DNA from 2 places in the Acerihabitans sp. TG2 genome. Region 2 is predicted to be linked to the other one. Evidence: predicted binding sites of a transcription regulator. Region 2 holds the regulator's gene; the other holds the start of a gene.
What was found. The regulator PhoB, encoded in region 2, activates phosphate uptake and scavenging genes when phosphate is short. The targets are predictions, from matches to a motif close to CTGTCATAAAACTGNCNNAT.
Positions count from the first base shown of each region.

Region 1 (8,527 bases), on a different contig from region 2:
GCTTCATCACCAACAGGCGATGGGCCAATAGCCGCGCCACGCCCAGATCGTGCGTCACAATCACCGCCGCCAACGCCATCTCAACCACCAGATTGCGCAGCAGATCGAGCAACCGCGCCTGTACCGACACATCTAGTCCGCCGGTGGGTTCATCCATAAACACGATCCTTGGATGGGTCACCAGATTGCGGGCAATTTGCAGCCGTTGCTGCATACCGCCGGAAAAGGTAGTGGGGAAATCATCAATGCGGGACAGTGGGATTTCGACATCCTCGAGCCAGCGCCCGGCCTCCCGCCGAATGTCGCCATAATGGCGTTGGCCCATGGCCATCAGGCGTTCGCCAATATTGCCGCCGGCAGAGACGCGTGGGCGCAGCCCGTCAAGAGGATATTGATGCACCACACCCCATTCGGTACGCAATAACCGGCGCCGGTCACTTTCCGCCAAGGCGTAAAGATCTTGGGGTTCCGCCGCACCAGGGCGATAGATAATCCGTCCCGATTGAGGCAATAAACGGGCCGACACCGATTTTAGCAGTGTGGTTTTTCCTGACCCGGATTCGCCCACGATACCCAGGACCTCACCGGGGTAGATCTGAAATGAAACATCGCTGAATCCTTTACCTGGGGCGTAAAGATGCGTGAGGTGCTCTACCGACAACAGCGGCGAGGGAGACGGCAGGATCGAGCTCATGATGACAAACCCTCTGGCTGATGACCTTGCTGCGCCAACTGGCCTTGGCAATAGTCCGTATCGGAGCAAATAAACATTCGGTTACCTACATCATCGAGTACCACTTCATCGAGATAACTCTGGCGGGAACCGCACAGGGCGCAGGGTTTTTCCCAGCGCTGAACGCTGAAAGGGTGGTCGTCGAAATCCAGGCTGACCACCTTGGTGTAAGGCGGCACGGCGTAGATGCGCTTTTCACGCCCGGCACCAAACAGTTGCAGCGCCGGCATCATATGCATCTTTGGATTATCAAATTTAGGTATCGGTGACGGGTCCATCACATAACGATCATTGACCTTGACCGGGTAAGCATAGGCGGTGGCAATATGGCCATAACGGGCAATATCTTCGTAGAGTTTTACCTGCATCACGCCATATTCCTCTAGTGCGTGCATGGTGCGGGTTTCCGTTTCCCGAGGTTCAATAAAGCGCAGCGGTTCAGGAATGGGCACTTGGTAAATCAGGATCTGATCTTCGACCAGCGGGGTTTCCGGTATGCGGTGGCGGGTCTGGATCAGTGTGGCCTGAGTGGTTTTTTCCGTGGTGGCCACACCGGATACCCGCTGGAAAAAGCGCCGAATCGAGACGGCATTGGTGGTATCGTCCGCTCCCTGATCGATGACTTTTAACACATCATCAGCGCCGATGACGCTGGCGGTCAGTTGCACACCGCCGGTACCCCAGCCATAGGGCATCGGCATTTCACGGCCGCCGAACGGCACCTGATAACCGGGAATGGCCACCGCTTTTAATATCGCACGGCGGATCATGCGTTTGGTTTGTTCATCCAGATAGCCTGGATTATAACCGGTCAGTATTTCACTCATTCGCCTTCTCCCGCCGATGCATCATGACGTAGCCCATATTCACGACGCAGGCGACTAAGCAGTTCCAATTCGGCCTGAAAATCCACATAATGCGGCAGCTTAAGGTGGGAAACAAAACCGGCGGCTTCCACATTGTCCGCATGGGCCAGCACAAACTCCTCGTCCTGGGACGGACTGTCCACCGGCTCGCCGTGTTCGCGCACCTGCAAGGCGCGGTCGAGCAACGACATGGCCATCGCCTTACGCTCGGCGCGGCCAAACACCAGTCCATAACCTCGGGTAAAATGCGGCGGCTCCCCTTCGGGATCGACAAACCCGTTAACCATTTCACACTCGGTCAGCAAGATCTCACCGATATCAATAACAAACCCCAGTTCTTCGGGCATGATGCTCACCGTGACGTAACCGCTGCGGATCTCGCCGGCAAAAGGATGAGTGCGGCCATAACCACGCTGGCCGGAATAACTCAGCGCCAGCAGGAATCCCTCATCCCCGCGCACCAATTGTTGCAGGCGGGCGGAACGTGAGCAGGGGTAGGCCGGCGGATGACGGGTAATATCATCGGGCGGGGTACCATCGTCGTGCTCTGGTGACACGAATTGCTGTGCGCTTAGCAGATCAAATACATGGCTACAGGAGGCCGGCAACGGCTCGGCCTCGGTGGTGATCGGCGGCACCTCAAGCCCCTGCGCCAATAGGGAAAAATCCAGCAAGCGGTGGGTATAGTCATAGGTGGGTCCCAATACCTGTCCACCGGGCAGATCTTTATAGACCGCCGAAATACGGCGCTCCAGGCGCATCGCTTGCGTGACCAGCGGCTGGCTCACCGCCAGTCTGGGCAAGGTGGTACGATAGGCGCGCAGCAAAAATATCGCCTCCACCAGATCACCGCTGGCCTGCTTGATCGCCAACGACGCCAATTGCCGGTCGTAAACGCCCCCTTCGGTCATGACGCGATCGACCGCCAGGCCGAGTTGCTGGTCTATTTGGTCACAGGCAATGGCCGCGTGATCACTCTCGCCCCGACGCAATTGCTCTTGCAATTGATGAGCGGCATCGATAGCCTTTTCCCCGCCTTTAACCGCAACGTACATTAGCTCTCCTCCACAAAGGTGGTGCGCGGCAAGGCCAACAGGCCATCGGCGTTCACCAGCAGGAAATCGATACCCAGCGGGAAGCGCCGGGCACCCTCCAGCAAATAGTCCCGTACTGCCGCAGGCAGGCTTGGCGCAATAACCCGCTGGGTTTTAATGCCCGGCCCGCGCAGACGCAACGGCGCGCCCTGATCCAGATGCTCCAGTTGCACTAGCACGGTGGCGCTGTGTTCAGGGGAAACCTCACTGCCACAGGGCAATTCCCGCAGCTGTGCGTCGCTTATCTCTTGGCCAAACACCGCAAATACGGCGCTATTCAATGACCCGGCCAGGGGGGCGCCGGTGTGAAACCGCAGATTATCAACCGCCGTGCTCTCTATCAGCTCAGGGCTTAACCAGACCGGCGTTTCGCCGTCGGCCAGCGTCAGCAGCACCGCGGTCGCCGTCGCACCAAGCCGGCCCCATCCCGCCGTTCCGTTTAAGCCCACCGGCACACCCGGTTCGCTCAACGCTTTGAGAATAAGGCGAAAATTCTGTTGGCACAGTTCGATTGGCTGGGTAAATCCTGGGAGTAAATTCATTGATTATCTCCCCGGACCAAAGTGAAGAAATCCACCCGGCTGGCGGCGATTTTCCGAGCGCGCAATTGCTGTTGCTCCGCGCGCAACGCGGCCAGGGGTTCGATAAGGTTGCGTTGCAAACGTTCATGGTGCGCGTCTTGCTGCAGCAGTGCATCAGCCAGGGCGCAAAGCTCGGCGTGCGCCTTATCGCGGCCGGCGATATAGCTGTAACCATAGGTGCCATTCTCTAGGCGAATCACCGCCCGCGTGACCGTCATATCACCCATGACAAATCGACGACCGGTAGCCCCCATACGGGCCTGCAACTGGGTCAGGCCAATTTCCGGTGCCCGCACCCGCTGATATTCCACCCGCAGCGCCAGCGCTTGCCACAGGGCGGCTAAACGTGCCGGAGGGCTGGCGGCCAATTCGGCCATCCACCGTTGCCTTTGCTCTTGGGTAAACATTCAGTGCTCCATCGTCAGTTCGATCATATCGGCGCGAGCCAGGGTAAAGGAGTATTCCGCCACCCGGTCACTGTCGACACAGGCGTTAAGGGTGCGCACACAGAGCAAGGGGATTTGATTGGCCACCTCCAGCAATTGGCTCTCTTTGATTTGCGATCGCCGGGCGCTGATCCGCGTTTGCCTGCGCACCAGCCCTTGGCCAAGCCGCTGCTTGATAAACTCATGCAGCGATCCCTGTTCAAACTGCTGTAGCTCAGGCCACCAGCTCAGGTCCGGCAGATAATGGTCGATCACGCTTAGCGGCACACCGTTCACACGACGTAAGGTGCGCAAATGAATAACACCGTCACCCGAGGCGCAGTTCAGTGCAATGGCCACCGGCTCGCTGCACGGACGCAGTACCGCCAGCAGCAGTTCGCTGGTGGGATGGCTGCCCTGATCGAGCAAATTCTGGCTAAAATGCGTTCGGGCATGCAGCGGGTAGTCATAGGGCCGCATCAGTACCAGGATGCCAATACCCTGGCGGCGCTGAAGCCAGCCGCGATCGACTAACTGATCCACTGCACGACGCAAGGTATGGCGATTCACCTGGTAGCGCTGCGCCAGTTGCTGTTCGGATGGCAGGTAATCTCCGCTGCGATACTGTGTCCGCAGTTCCCCTTCGAGTAGGGCGGCGATTTCCTGATAACGGGTGGGATAAGTGGTCGGATGTCTAGATAAGTTAATCATAAGCCAGATACTCCGCAAACCGGTATATGCCACTAAGGCATAGCGTGATACATCGGCGGGTCATAAACATCATTTTATTAGCGACTCGGTTGCAGCTCGAAAAATAATGGTGATATGCCCGTTATGAAATTGGCTTTTATGATGGGTTGGCGACATGACAATTCAGTTAACGCGGGATGACGTAACGATGAACAATATTCAAAAGAATATGTTATGCCGCACACTGACGCCAAGAAGCGAATGGCGTCACCGGAGCATCATATAAAGATCATTCCACTGTCATAAATAAATCCCTTAATGTACCCGTCAGGATTCAGGATTCAGGATTCAGGATTCAGGTTGCAGGTGCCTTGCTTATCCTGCTACTCGAACTATTTAGGGTATAGATTCCATAATGAGCTGATGGTTTGAACCAGGGGCATTCACATGGCACAGGCAATATTAAAACTGGCGCAACCCCCTTATTACCCACCGCAACCTGAACTTAAAAAACAGGTGTTGGCGGTAAAAGGGTTAAATAAGCAATTTACCGCACAGCAGCGTGTTCTGAAAAATATTAATTTTGATCTTTACGCCGGTGAGATGGTCGCGGTGATCGGCCGCTCCGGCGCCGGAAAATCCACCTTATTACATATGCTCAACGGCACCATTCCGGCCACCTGCGGTGAGATGCTGCATTTCCAGACGGATGGATCTACGCTTGATATCGCCCGGCTAACCGCGCGGCAAATGCGGCGCTGGCGAGCACAGTGCGGCATGATATTCCAAGATTTTTGCCTGGTGCCGCGCCTGGATGTTATTACCAATGTGTTATTGGGCCGTCTAAGCCACACCTCCACTTGGAAGTCATTATTCAAGATCTTCGATGACGGGGATCGCGCTAAAGCCATTGAGCTATTGCAGTGGCTGAATATGCTGCCCCACGCTTTACAACGCGCAGAACATCTCTCCGGTGGCCAGATGCAGCGGGTGGCGATTTGCCGCGCCATGATGCAAAACCCAACCATTATGCTGGCCGATGAGCCGGTAGCGTCCCTTGATCCGAAAAATACCCGGCGGATTATGGATGCGTTGCAAAAGGTGGCGCAAAACAATATTGCCGTGGTGGTCAATCTGCACTCGGTGGAATTGGTAAAAGAATACTGTACGCGAGTGATTGGTATTTCTCAGGGACAGATTATTTATGACGGTGCCCCCGGGCGACTTGATGATCAGGTGCTGCAGGCCTTATACGGTGAAGAAGCAGCCCAGGTACATTGAGGCTGGGTAATGAATTTATTGAATTAATCATCTTTAAACCAAGGCGATATAACTATATGAAACCCACTTTTTCCATCCTTACCTTGCTGGCCAGCACGATAATCAGTTTTGCCAGTCATGCAGCCGACGCACCAAAAGTATTGAATTTGGGTATTCTCGGCGGGCAAAATGCGACCCAGCAAATTGGCGACAACCAGTGTGTAAAACAGTTTATGGATAAAAAACTGAATGTTGATACCCAATTGCGTAACTCCTCGGATTACTCCGGTGTTATTCAAGGGATCCTCGGAGAAAAAGTGGATATGGTGCTGAGTATGTCGCCTTCGTCTTTCGCCTCGGTCTATCTGAATAATCCGAACTCGGTAGATTTAGCCGGTATTGTGGTTGACGATAACGACCAGTCGCGCGGTTATCATTCGGTGGTAGTGGTAAAAGCCGACAGCCCGTACAAAAAATTGGAAGATTTAAAGGGTAAATCATTTGCGTTTGCCGATCCCGACTCGACCTCCGGTTATCTGATACCCGACCATGTGTTTAAAAAGCAGTTTGGTGGCAATATTGATAACAAATATAATAATTTCTTCTCAAGCGTCACCTTCTCAGGCGGCCATGAACAGGATATTCTCGGGGTACTGAACGGTCAGTTTGCTGGCGCGGTAACCTGGACGTCATTAACCGGCGATTATAACAGTGGTTACAATACCGGCGCCTTTGGCCGACTGATCCGCGCCGGTCATCCTGATTTAATGAAACAGATCCGGATTATCTGGCAATCGCCGACCATCCCGAATGGCCCGATTTTAGTCCGCCATTCGTTACCGGCAGCATTTAAAGCCAAGCTGGTGGCGGCGATAAAACAATTGGATAAAGACGATCATCAATGCTTTATCAAAGCGGTAGGCGGCAAGCAACATGTTGAGCCGACGTCTTTGGCCGAGTTCCAGGACATCATTGACTTAAAACGTGAGCTGACCCAGGTCAAACGTTAATCACCCGCAACGGCTATTCACCCACGCCGAGCGCGATTCGCGTTCGGCGTCCCTTCGGTGACTTATTGTGAATAACGACTTTACCCGCTATTACCTTGATATTCGCCGCAAGCAAAAACGCGAAACACTTCTCTGGTCGCTGGGGCTGGTGGTGCTTTACCTTGGCGCCGGTACCCTGGCCGAATTTAATCTTTATACCGTATGGATCTCTCTTCCGCATTTTTTTGACTACCTGGCGCAAATTATTCCGGTTCTGCACTGGCAGGTCTTGTTTGCTGACGTGCATACCAAAGGTTCTTTGCATTATTGGGGTTATCGCCTGCCTATCCAGCTACCGCTGATTTGGGATACCGTGCAGATGGCGCTGGCCGCGACGATGATTTCGGTGCTGGCGGCCAGCGTGCTGGCCTTTCTGGCGGCGGCCAATACCAACACCCCCGCGGCCCTGCGCTTGATTATCCGCACGTCGGTGGCCTTTTTACGCACCATGCCCGAGCTGGCATGGGCGGTGATGTTTGTGATGGCGTTTGGCATCGGTATGTTTCCCGGGTTTCTGACGCTGGCGTTACACACAGTCGGCAGTCTGACCAAAATGTTTTATGAAGCGTTGGAAAGTGCCTCTAATCAGCCGGTACGCGGCCTACGCGCCTGCGGTGCCGGGACGCTACAATGCATGCGTTTTGGTCTGTGGCCCCAGGTAAAACCCATTTTTCTCTCCTATAGTTTTATGCGCCTGGAGATCAATTTCCGGCTGTCGACCATTCTTGGCCTGGTGGGCGCCGGCGGCATCGGCCAGGAGCTGATGACCAATATCAAGCTCGATCAATACGATCAGATCAGCATGACGTTATTGCTGATTATTCTGGTAGTGGCAGCGTTGGACGCGCTATCAGGCACCTTACGTAAGTGGGTCGTCGAGGGGAAAAAATAATGTTAACTCACTCATTATCGCCGCAAGCGGTAGCAGAAATCAGGCAGCAGCACCGCGACATCTTTGCCGGTCAAAACCGTTATCTTAGGCGTATTGGCTTGATTGCCTCTATTATGGTGTTGTACTACGTCTACTTCTTTTTGCAATACGGCCTGCCCTGGCCCCGGTTGGTTAACGGTAGTCAGCAAATCGGCCATTACTTCCTGCGCATGCTGATCTGGCATGACGTGGCTTCTTGGCCCTTCGGTTATTATCTGTGGCAAATCTTTATTACCATCGCCATTGTGCTGATAGGCTCCGTTACCGCGACACTGATCGCGCTGCCATTGTCTTTTCTGGCGGCGCGCAACGTCATGTCGGCACCGCTGTTGCGTCCGATAGCGTCGCTGTTTCGCCATTTTTTCGATGTGTTACGCGGGATTGACATGGCGATTTGGGGCATGGTGTTTGTCCGGGCGCTGGGAATGGGCCCGCTGGCTGGCGTAATGGCGATTATTTTTCAGGACGTGGGGCTGCTGGGCAAACTGTATGCCGAAGGGCACGAAGCGGTAGAGAGGTCCCCTGGCCGTGGGTTAACTGCTCTCGGAGCCAATAATATCCAAAAATACCGTTTCGGTATTTTCACTCAATCTTTTCCGACCTTTCTGGCGCTCAGCCTGTATCAGATTGAGTCCAATACTCGCTCCGCTGCAGTCCTGGGTTTTGTCGGCGCGGGTGGGGTAGGACTGGTTTATGCCGAAAATATGCGCTTATGGAACTGGGATGTGGTGATGTTTATCACCATTATCATGGTGGGCATCGTGATGCTCATGGACAAAATGTCGGCCATACTGCGCAATAAATACAGTATTGGTGAAGAGATTCCATTATATCGGCCCTGATGGGCCGATATCGACTTGATGACAACATCGGACCTGCGAGCATGGTGGGCAAGATG
Region 1 is NZ_JAYGJO010000003.1:89,875-98,401, reverse strand. Features, by position in the region: gene phnK (phosphonate C-P lyase system protein PhnK) at 1-694, opposite strand, end outside; gene SJI19_RS03670 (alpha-D-ribose 1-methylphosphonate 5-phosphate C-P-lyase PhnJ) at 691-1,560, opposite strand; gene SJI19_RS03665 (carbon-phosphorus lyase complex subunit PhnI) at 1,557-2,654, opposite strand; gene phnH (phosphonate C-P lyase system protein PhnH) at 2,654-3,235, opposite strand; gene phnG (phosphonate C-P lyase system protein PhnG) at 3,232-3,681, opposite strand; gene phnF (phosphonate metabolism transcriptional regulator PhnF) at 3,682-4,407, opposite strand; gene phnC (phosphonate ABC transporter ATP-binding protein) at 4,837-5,670, shown strand; gene phnD (phosphonate ABC transporter substrate-binding protein) at 5,727-6,659, shown strand; gene phnE (phosphonate ABC transporter, permease protein PhnE) at 6,727-7,590, shown strand; gene phnE (phosphonate ABC transporter, permease protein PhnE) at 7,590-8,471, shown strand.
Region 1: the regulator PhoB is predicted to act here: its motif matches at 4,687-4,706, upstream of phnC (phosphonate ABC transporter ATP-binding protein).

Region 2 (8,527 bases):
AATGGCAGGAACATCGATCCGTTCATTAATTTCTCCCTGAGGTGCTGCTTCCATACGCGATAGCACCAATAGTTGTTTCACCAGTCGTTCCATACGCTGAGTTTGATCTTGCATGGTATGGACAGCTTTGATCCGCATCGCTTGATCCATATCCAGATCATTCATCATTTCCAAATACCCCTGCAACACGGTTAATGGTGTGCGCAGTTCATGGCTGGCATTGGCAAAAAAGTTACGCCGGGCACCTTCAAGCTGGCGCATTTGCGTGACATCACGAATCACCATTAATAGCTGATCGTCAGTGTAAGGCATGACGCGAAATTCTACATAACGCTGATTACTGAGCAGCAACGTGAGCGGACGCTGAAAAGACTGGCTGTGCATATACGCATTAAATTCAGGATAACGCAGAAGATTCAAGATGTGTTGCCCGTTATCTTCCGGCCAACGAAACCCCAGCAGTTGCTGTGCTAGACCGTTACACCAAAAGATATGACCGTCGATGGTCAACATTACCAAGGCGTCAGGCAGGGTCTCGGCCCCGCTGCGAAAACGTTTGAACAAGGTCGCCAACTCGCGCCGACGACGACGATGACGCAGTTGCATCTGATGCAGACCATAAAATAGCGGTTCCCACGTGCCTTTACCCACTGGCGGTGTTCGGCGCAGATCCTGCCATAACCAGTGCGACAGCCGCAGCTGGTAAAAATAGTTTCGTACCAGTGCGACCAGCAACGCTGCTGCCAGCAGCCAGCCAAGGTGGCCAACAAACACCGACAATAGCAACGCCGGCAGGCAAAAAGCCCCCAACTCCACCAACAATTTTCGCCAGGATAAAGGTTCTAGCACCAGGCGATCTCCTCTGATGTCGCGTTAATAGCGGGCCGAAAAACGGTAGCCAGTACCACGTACCGTTTGCACCATTCTATCGTGCCCACCCGATTCCAGCGCTTTGCGCAAGCGGCGAATATGCACATCCACCGTGCGGTCTTCCACATAGACATTTGTACCCCAGACATGGTTGAGCAGCTGCTCACGACTATATACCCGTTCGGGATGGGTCATAAAGAAATGCAATAACTTAAATTCGGTTGGTCCCATATCCAACGCCAGATCATTAGAGGTTACCCGGTGCGACGAAGGATCCAGGCTGAGTCCCTGTACCTCGATTTTGTCTTCCACTGCCATCGGTGAAATCCGGCGCATCACTGCTTTAATTCGTGCCAGCAACTCTTTTGGGGAAAACGGCTTGGTGATATAATCGTCCGCGCCCACCTCCAGTCCTCGGACACGATCTTCCTCCTCCCCCCTGGCGGTCAACATCATAACCGGAATATCGCGGGTGAGTATCTCTCGCTTCATATGTTTGATAAATTGAATTCCCGAACCGCCCGGCAACATCCAGTCGAGTAATACCAGATCTGGAAAAGGCTCAGCCATTAAGCCGACCGCTACGCCATAATCCTCGGCCTCAATCGGGTGGAAACCATTTTGCTCTAATACAAAGCACACCATTTCACGAATCGGTGCTTCATCTTCCACGACCAATATGCGTTTTGCCATTATTTTCCTGCCATGAATCTCTGCGGTTAACATGCCCGGGCATTATGCGTCACTTTTATGACAGATTTATTAAAATCAGCGCTTCCTGCTGCAAGCATAGTTGCAGGTCCTTTTTTTTGGTATAACTTGCCGAAGATAACCTTTACCACGGCATCGTCCAGGGGAACGCTTTATACTCTCACCCTGACGTAAGCACTCACGCTGGAGTTCCATGCGGATCATTCATACTTCCGACTGGCATTTGGGTCAGTCGTTTTACACTAAAAGTCGGGCCAGGGAACATCAAGCATTTCTAGACTGGTTGGTGGCGCAGGTAGAGCGGCACCAGGTCGACGCGGTGATCGTGGCCGGTGATATTTATGACACTGGGACCCCACCCAGTTATGCCCGCGAACTGTTTAACCATTTTGTGGTGGCGTTACAAGCACTACAGCCCACCGGCTGCGAGCTGATTGTCATGGCCGGCAACCACGACGCGGTAGCAACCTTAAACGAATCCCGTTCCCTGCTGGCTTGTATGCACACGAGAGTTATTGCAGGCGTCGGGGTGACTAACGGTGTCGATAACCCAGTGATGGTGCTTAACCAGCGTAACGGAAAGCCAGGTGCCATTCTGTGTGCCATCCCATTTTTAAGACCGCGCGACATGCTGTTAAGCCACGCCGGACAATCCGCGCCGGATAAACAACGGGCGTTGGTCGATGCCATTGCCGGACATTACCAGACGCTATACCAACAGGCACTTAACCTGCGCGCGCAACTGCCGGGGTCGCTACCAATCATCGCCACCGGCCACTTGACCACCGTCGGTGCCAGCACTACGGACTCCGTGCGTGATATCTATATTGGCAGCCTGGAGGCATTTCCCGCCCAGCTGTTTCCGCCGGCGGATTACATTGCCCTGGGCCATATCCACCGACCGCAGTGCGTTGCTGGCCAAGAACATATTCGCTACTGCGGTGCCCCCATTGCCCTGAGCTTCGATGAAGCCGGACAACCAAAACAGGTGAATCTGGTCAGTTTTGATGAAAACAATTCGCCCGATACCGTGCCGCTGTTGGTACCGGAAACTCAAGCCCTGCGCCTGCTTAAAGGTTCACTAACGGAAATCGAAGCCAGCCTTCAGGCGTTTAGCCATACCCCCCCAGGCCCTCCGGTGTGGCTGGATATCGAAGTGACCACTGATGTTTATCTCAACGATATTCAGCAGCAGATCCAACGAATGGCAGCCGACCTGCCGGTGGAAATCGTGCTTCTGCGCCGAAATCGGGAACAGCGGTTGATGGCCCTGACGCGCCAACATCACGAGACGCTAACTGAGCTGAGCACAGCAGACGTTTTCGAACGGCGATTGGCGTTAATACCTCAACCGGAATCAGAACAACTTGACCGGATTCGGATTTTATATCAACAGGTTGCCGACGACGTTAATTCAGCCCAGTCCACACCTGGAGACACGCATTGAAAATTTTGACCCTTCGGCTAAAAAATATTAATGCGCTACAGGGTGAGTGGAAAATCGATTTCACCGCTGCGCCCTTTGATCGCAGTAGTCTATTTGCCATAACCGGACCAACCGGCGCAGGCAAAACCACGCTGCTCGATGCGATTTGCCTGGCGCTTTATCACCGCACACCGCGCCTGGACAGGACACCGGGGCAAGATTTAATGACTCGGCATACTGCCGAATCCCTGGCAGAAGTTGAATTTGAGGTCAAGGGTGTCGGCTACCGTGCGTTCTGGAGCCAGCGCCGGGCCAAAAATCAGCCTGAAGGCAAGCTGCAGGATATCAAGGTAGAGCTGGCGCGTATCGGAGATGGAGTGATCCTGGCGGAAAAAATCAGCGATAAACTGCGCCTGACTTGCGAACTCACCGGGCTGGATTTTGCTCGTTTCACCAAATCGGTACTCCTGGCACAGGGGGACTTTGCCGCCTTCCTTAATGCCGATGCCAAACAACGTGCGGAGCTGCTGGAAGAACTCACCGGTACCGATATCTATGGGCGCATCTCCGCCGATATTTTCGATCATCATAAACAGGTCAAAACCGATCTCGACATTCTGCAGGCGCGCGCCGCAGCCATCGAATTACTCACTGAAAGCCAACTCGCGCAGCTTGATGCTCAACAGTTGGCTCAGCAAACCGAATTGGCCCGTCTCAACGATCTGCAGGCACTGGAGCAGCGGCATCACGCCTGGCTGACCGGGCATCGCCAGCGACGAGATCAACTCACCAAAGCCGAGACCGAACGCCAAACGACCGACACTGCCCTCCATGAGTCCGAAGATGCTCTCGGGCGTTTGGCGCGTGGAGAACCGGCGGAAAAGCTCAGGCCGTTGCTCGATGGACTGCAAACCTGCATCCAGGCCCAGACCCGTCAGCACGATGATCTTATTGCCTCGGATGTTCAACAAACCCAACTGCAACAAGCGCTGCAACCCCTAAGCTCAGGTCTGGAGACTGCGCGTCAAGCCAGTCAGCAACAGGCTGAGTACCAACAGCAGCAGCAGCAGTTGATCGATGAACAGATCGTTCCGTTGGATCAAAAAATAGCCGGACTCGATCAACTGGCCGTACAACAACAGCAGCAAAACGACCTGTTGATCGGTCAACTAAAACAGCGACAAGCGACACTCGCGGTAACTGAGCAACAGCAACGGCAAGTCATGGCATTGGCCGCTGAAACCGAAGGTTTTCTGCGCCAACATGCACCTTGCCAACAATGGGGGGAACTGTTGCCACTCTGGCGCGAAAATGTCGCTTATCATCGGCGTGAGCAACACGAAATCAGCGAGCTAACCCACCAAACCACCGCGTTGGCAGGTGAATGGCAAGCACGAGAAACTGCCCGCCAATCTGCGCTGGACAGCACCAACCAGATTCGCCAAAGCGTCGATACCGCCCACCAGGAACTGGCGTCACTGCAACAACAGCGGCAAACGCTGGAAACGGAATATTCAGAGACCAACCTGCGCACCGAGTTGCAACAAAGCCAACAACAAAGCCTTCTGCGCGCCAGGCTTTCAACCTTATGCACGCAGATCGAACCACTGAACCGGGATCTGTCCAGGCAGCAACTGCGCGAAACCCAATTACAGCAGGAGTGTGCCAAGCTTACCGAGAGCCTCTGCGGGCAATTACGCATCCAGGCAGATAAAACGGCACTGCTTGAAGAAGTGCGTGCCCGATACGTGCTGGAACAGCAAATTGTCTCGCTTGAACAACACCGAAAAAGCTTACAACCCGGCATCCCGTGCCCCGTCTGCGGGGCCATCGAACATCCGGGCATCGACACGTATCAGGCTCTGCGCCCTGAGGAAACCGACCGGCGCCGGCTGGCGCTGGATAAAGAAGTGAAAGAGATTAACGCCGGTGTGGTAGCGGCACAAACCCGTTATGACATGCTGCAAACCCAACTACACCAGATCAACGACGAGCTGACGCAGCTAAAACTGCAATCCATCACGCTTGATGAAAACTGGCATCAGACCACCGCCGCGCTAGGCGTCAGTCTGTCCGCCGACGATACGGCTGCAGTCAACCACTGGCTAACACAGCATGATACCCACGAACAGGAATTGGCCCACCGACTGGATGCCCGACGACAGCTTAATCAACGCTGGCAGACGGCGCGCGATGCCCTTAACGATGCCAACACTCTTTGCCAACAGGCCGAAGGGCGATTAACGCTGACCAGCCAACAGCGGGATGCCGCAGCGCAGACGCTACTCGAGGTACAACAACGTCTCCAGTCTCGAACGCACCACATTGCACAGTGGGTGACACAGCGTGACGAAGCCATCGCACAGCTTGGGCTAACAATGCCCGCGGATGGCGATATGGATCACTGGCTGACGGAACGCCAACACGAATGGCGCCAATGGCAAGAACATAGTCAACGGGAACACGAAGTTAAAAATCAACTTGTCGCCCTTAACGGCAACCGGGTTAATCAGCAGGAGACTTTGCTGGATCTGACGCAACAGATCCAGCACCTGGCCGAGCAACATCAACAGACCCTCAGCACGCTTGGTCAACTAAGGGAAAATCGCATTCGGCTCGGTGGTGATTTAAGCGTGGCACAGCTTGGCGCCCGATTACGTACCCGGGCGCAGGAACTAGAGCACACGCGTCGCCAGGCGGAACAGCATCTGCAACAGGCGCAAGAACAATTACACCGGCTTACCGGGAACATTGATGCGCAGCGGCGCCAATTGACCACGTTTACCGAACAAGCGCAACGGGCGCAAGCAGCCCTTGACGAGGCTCTGGTCTCGAGTCCTTTTGCCAATGTCGATGCGCTGCGCGCTGCACTGCTGCCAGCGCAGGAACGTGACCGATTGCAAAAATTGCGGGATCAATTGGAACAACGGCGCCAACAGACGGACATACTATGGCAACAGGCGCAACACAGTCTACGGCAGTGGCAGGATGAGCGCCCCGCCACACTGGACGTCGCAACCGATTTGCCTGCGGTCGAACAACACCTAGCCGAATTGCAAACCCGACTCTGGGAACAGGCGCGGCTTTCAGGCCAAATCCAGCAACAACTGGCTAATCATCAGCAACACCGCCTCGAGCAACAAACACTGCTAGATCAGATAATGCAAAGCGAACGACACTATGCGGACTGGAGCTATCTCAATGAGTTGATCGGTTCCAAAGAGGGGGATAAATTCCGCAAATTTGCCCAAGGGCTGACGCTGGAACACCTGATTTACCTCGCCAACCAACAGCTCTCACGCCTGCATGGCCGCTATCAACTACAACGCAAATCCGCAGCAGAACTGGAACTCGAAGTGGTGGATACCTGGCAAGGCGACGCGGTGCGCGATACCCGCACGCTCTCTGGCGGAGAGAGTTTCCTGGTAAGTCTGGCGCTCGCCCTGGCGCTTTCGGATCTGGTCAGCCATAAAACCCGCATTGATTCGCTGTTTCTCGACGAAGGATTTGGCACCCTGGATGCCCAAACACTGGATATTGCGCTCGATGCACTGGATTCACTCAATGCCACCGGCAAAACGATTGGCGTGATAAGCCATGTGGAAGCCATGAAAGAACGTATTCCAGTGCAAATCAAGGTCAAAAAGATTAACGGACTTGGGCTCAGTCGCCTGGAAGCGCGCTTTGCAGTACATCAATAAAAAATGTCGAATTAAGGTTAATTAAATAATGAAGTCATTGTGTTTTAGGATAATTCGTCATAAAGCAAAAAAAATCCTTGCCGATTTTACGCGCTCAATGCGCTATCATGCGCGCTGCGTATGAATAACCCGCGCGCGTGCAGGCGTGCCCGGTCAGGGACATAACATCATGTTTTGGTTTAAGAATATTATGATTTACCGTCTAAACCGCGAGCTCGTGTTATCGGCGGAAGAGATGGAAAAACAATTGGCGGGCGCCGCATACACCCCGTGCGGCAGCCAGGATATGGCAAAGTCGGGATGGGTGTCCCCATTGGGTGACAAGAGCCAGGCGTTAACCCACGCTGTCAACGACCAGATTTTAATTTGCGTGCGCAAAGAAGAAAAAATCTTACCGTCCTCGGTGATAAAACAGGAATTGCAGGGCAAGATTGAGAAACTGGAAAACGATCAAAGCCGCAAGCTGCGCAAAACGGAAAAAGACGCGCTTAAAGATGAGGTCCTTTTTAGCCTGATGCCACGAGCGTTCAGCCGCTTTAGTCAGACCTTCATCTGGCTGGACACCACGCGCAGCCTGGTCATTGTTGATGCCGCCAGCGCAAAAAAAGCAGAAGATGCCCTGGCGCTATTGCGTAAATCCCTTGGCTCGCTGCCGGTGGTGCCGCTGACGCTGGAAAATCCTATTGAGCTTACCCTGACGCAATGGGTGCGCGGTGGCGAAGTGCCCGCGGGTTTCCAGGTGCAAGATGAGGCTGAATTAAAGGCACTGCTGGAAGATGGTGGGATTATCCGCTGCAAAAAACAAGATCTGGCCAGTGACGAAATCGCCGCACATATTGAAGCCGGGAAAGTGGTGACTAAACTTGCCCTTGATTGGCAGGAGCGAATTCAATTTATCCTGGCCGACGATGCCACCCTCAAAAGGCTGAAATTCGCCGATACGCTGCGCGAACAAAACGATGATATCGATCGGGAAGATTATGCCCAACGTTTCGACGCTGATTTTATCCTGATGACCGGCGAGCTTGCGGGATTAATTGAGCAACTCATCACCGCCCTCGGTGGCGAAGCCCAGCGCTGAGCATAATGTCAGGTCGGTAGCCCGCAATGCCCATGGCGGCATTGCGGGCTACGCTCATGAGGCAACCGCCAATGGGCGCCTCAGGCAAAAATCATTTACTTAAATATTTGCATAGGTAGGCGCTGGCTTCCGCCACTTGCACAATAAATTCACTTTGCGTTGGCACAAAAAACACCTCGCCAGGCATAAAGACCTGCCAATCATGGGAACCCGGTAATAACACCCGTAATGCGCCGTTTAGTACGGTCATTTCTTCGGGCTGGGCAGTGGTGAACGTATATTCGCCGGTTTCCATCACACCGACGCTGGCCCGGCCAATACTTGCGGAATCAAATCCAATGGACTTTACTTTTCCAGCAAAATACTCATTAACGTTCAGCATAAATCTATTCCTTTACGATAATAATTTCAGTCATTCATATTAAAAGGCGAATCAATGATTTGTCACGCCTTATTGCCAAAAAATGACGGACCAAAAGCAGAATCGATATGTTGTCTCGCCAACGAATAGATTAACCGGAATCAGTCGGTTGATTCCCTGGGGCAAAAGCTGAAGTTTAGCCTTTATCTACGCCTTGATAACGCTGTTTGGCATCCTGCGCTTCCGACTCAGTATCATGTTCACTGATAAGAGTATTCGGCTTAGGATGATCGGCGCGCAGCTCGAACTTTTGCTTGGTTTCGCCCGGCAGTCCTTGTTCTTTTCGCACAATACGCGCTTCACGTGGATAGGGGGGA
Region 2 is NZ_JAYGJO010000008.1:62,858-71,384, reverse strand. Features, by position in the region: gene phoR (phosphate regulon sensor histidine kinase PhoR) at 1-849, opposite strand, end outside; gene phoB (phosphate response regulator transcription factor PhoB) at 874-1,563, opposite strand; gene sbcD (exonuclease subunit SbcD) at 1,775-3,028, shown strand; gene SJI19_RS09455 (SbcC/MukB-like Walker B domain-containing protein) at 3,025-6,708, shown strand; gene rdgC (recombination-associated protein RdgC) at 6,878-7,789, shown strand; gene ppnP (pyrimidine/purine nucleoside phosphorylase) at 7,881-8,171, opposite strand; gene SJI19_RS09440 (YaiA family protein) at 8,347-8,527, opposite strand, start outside.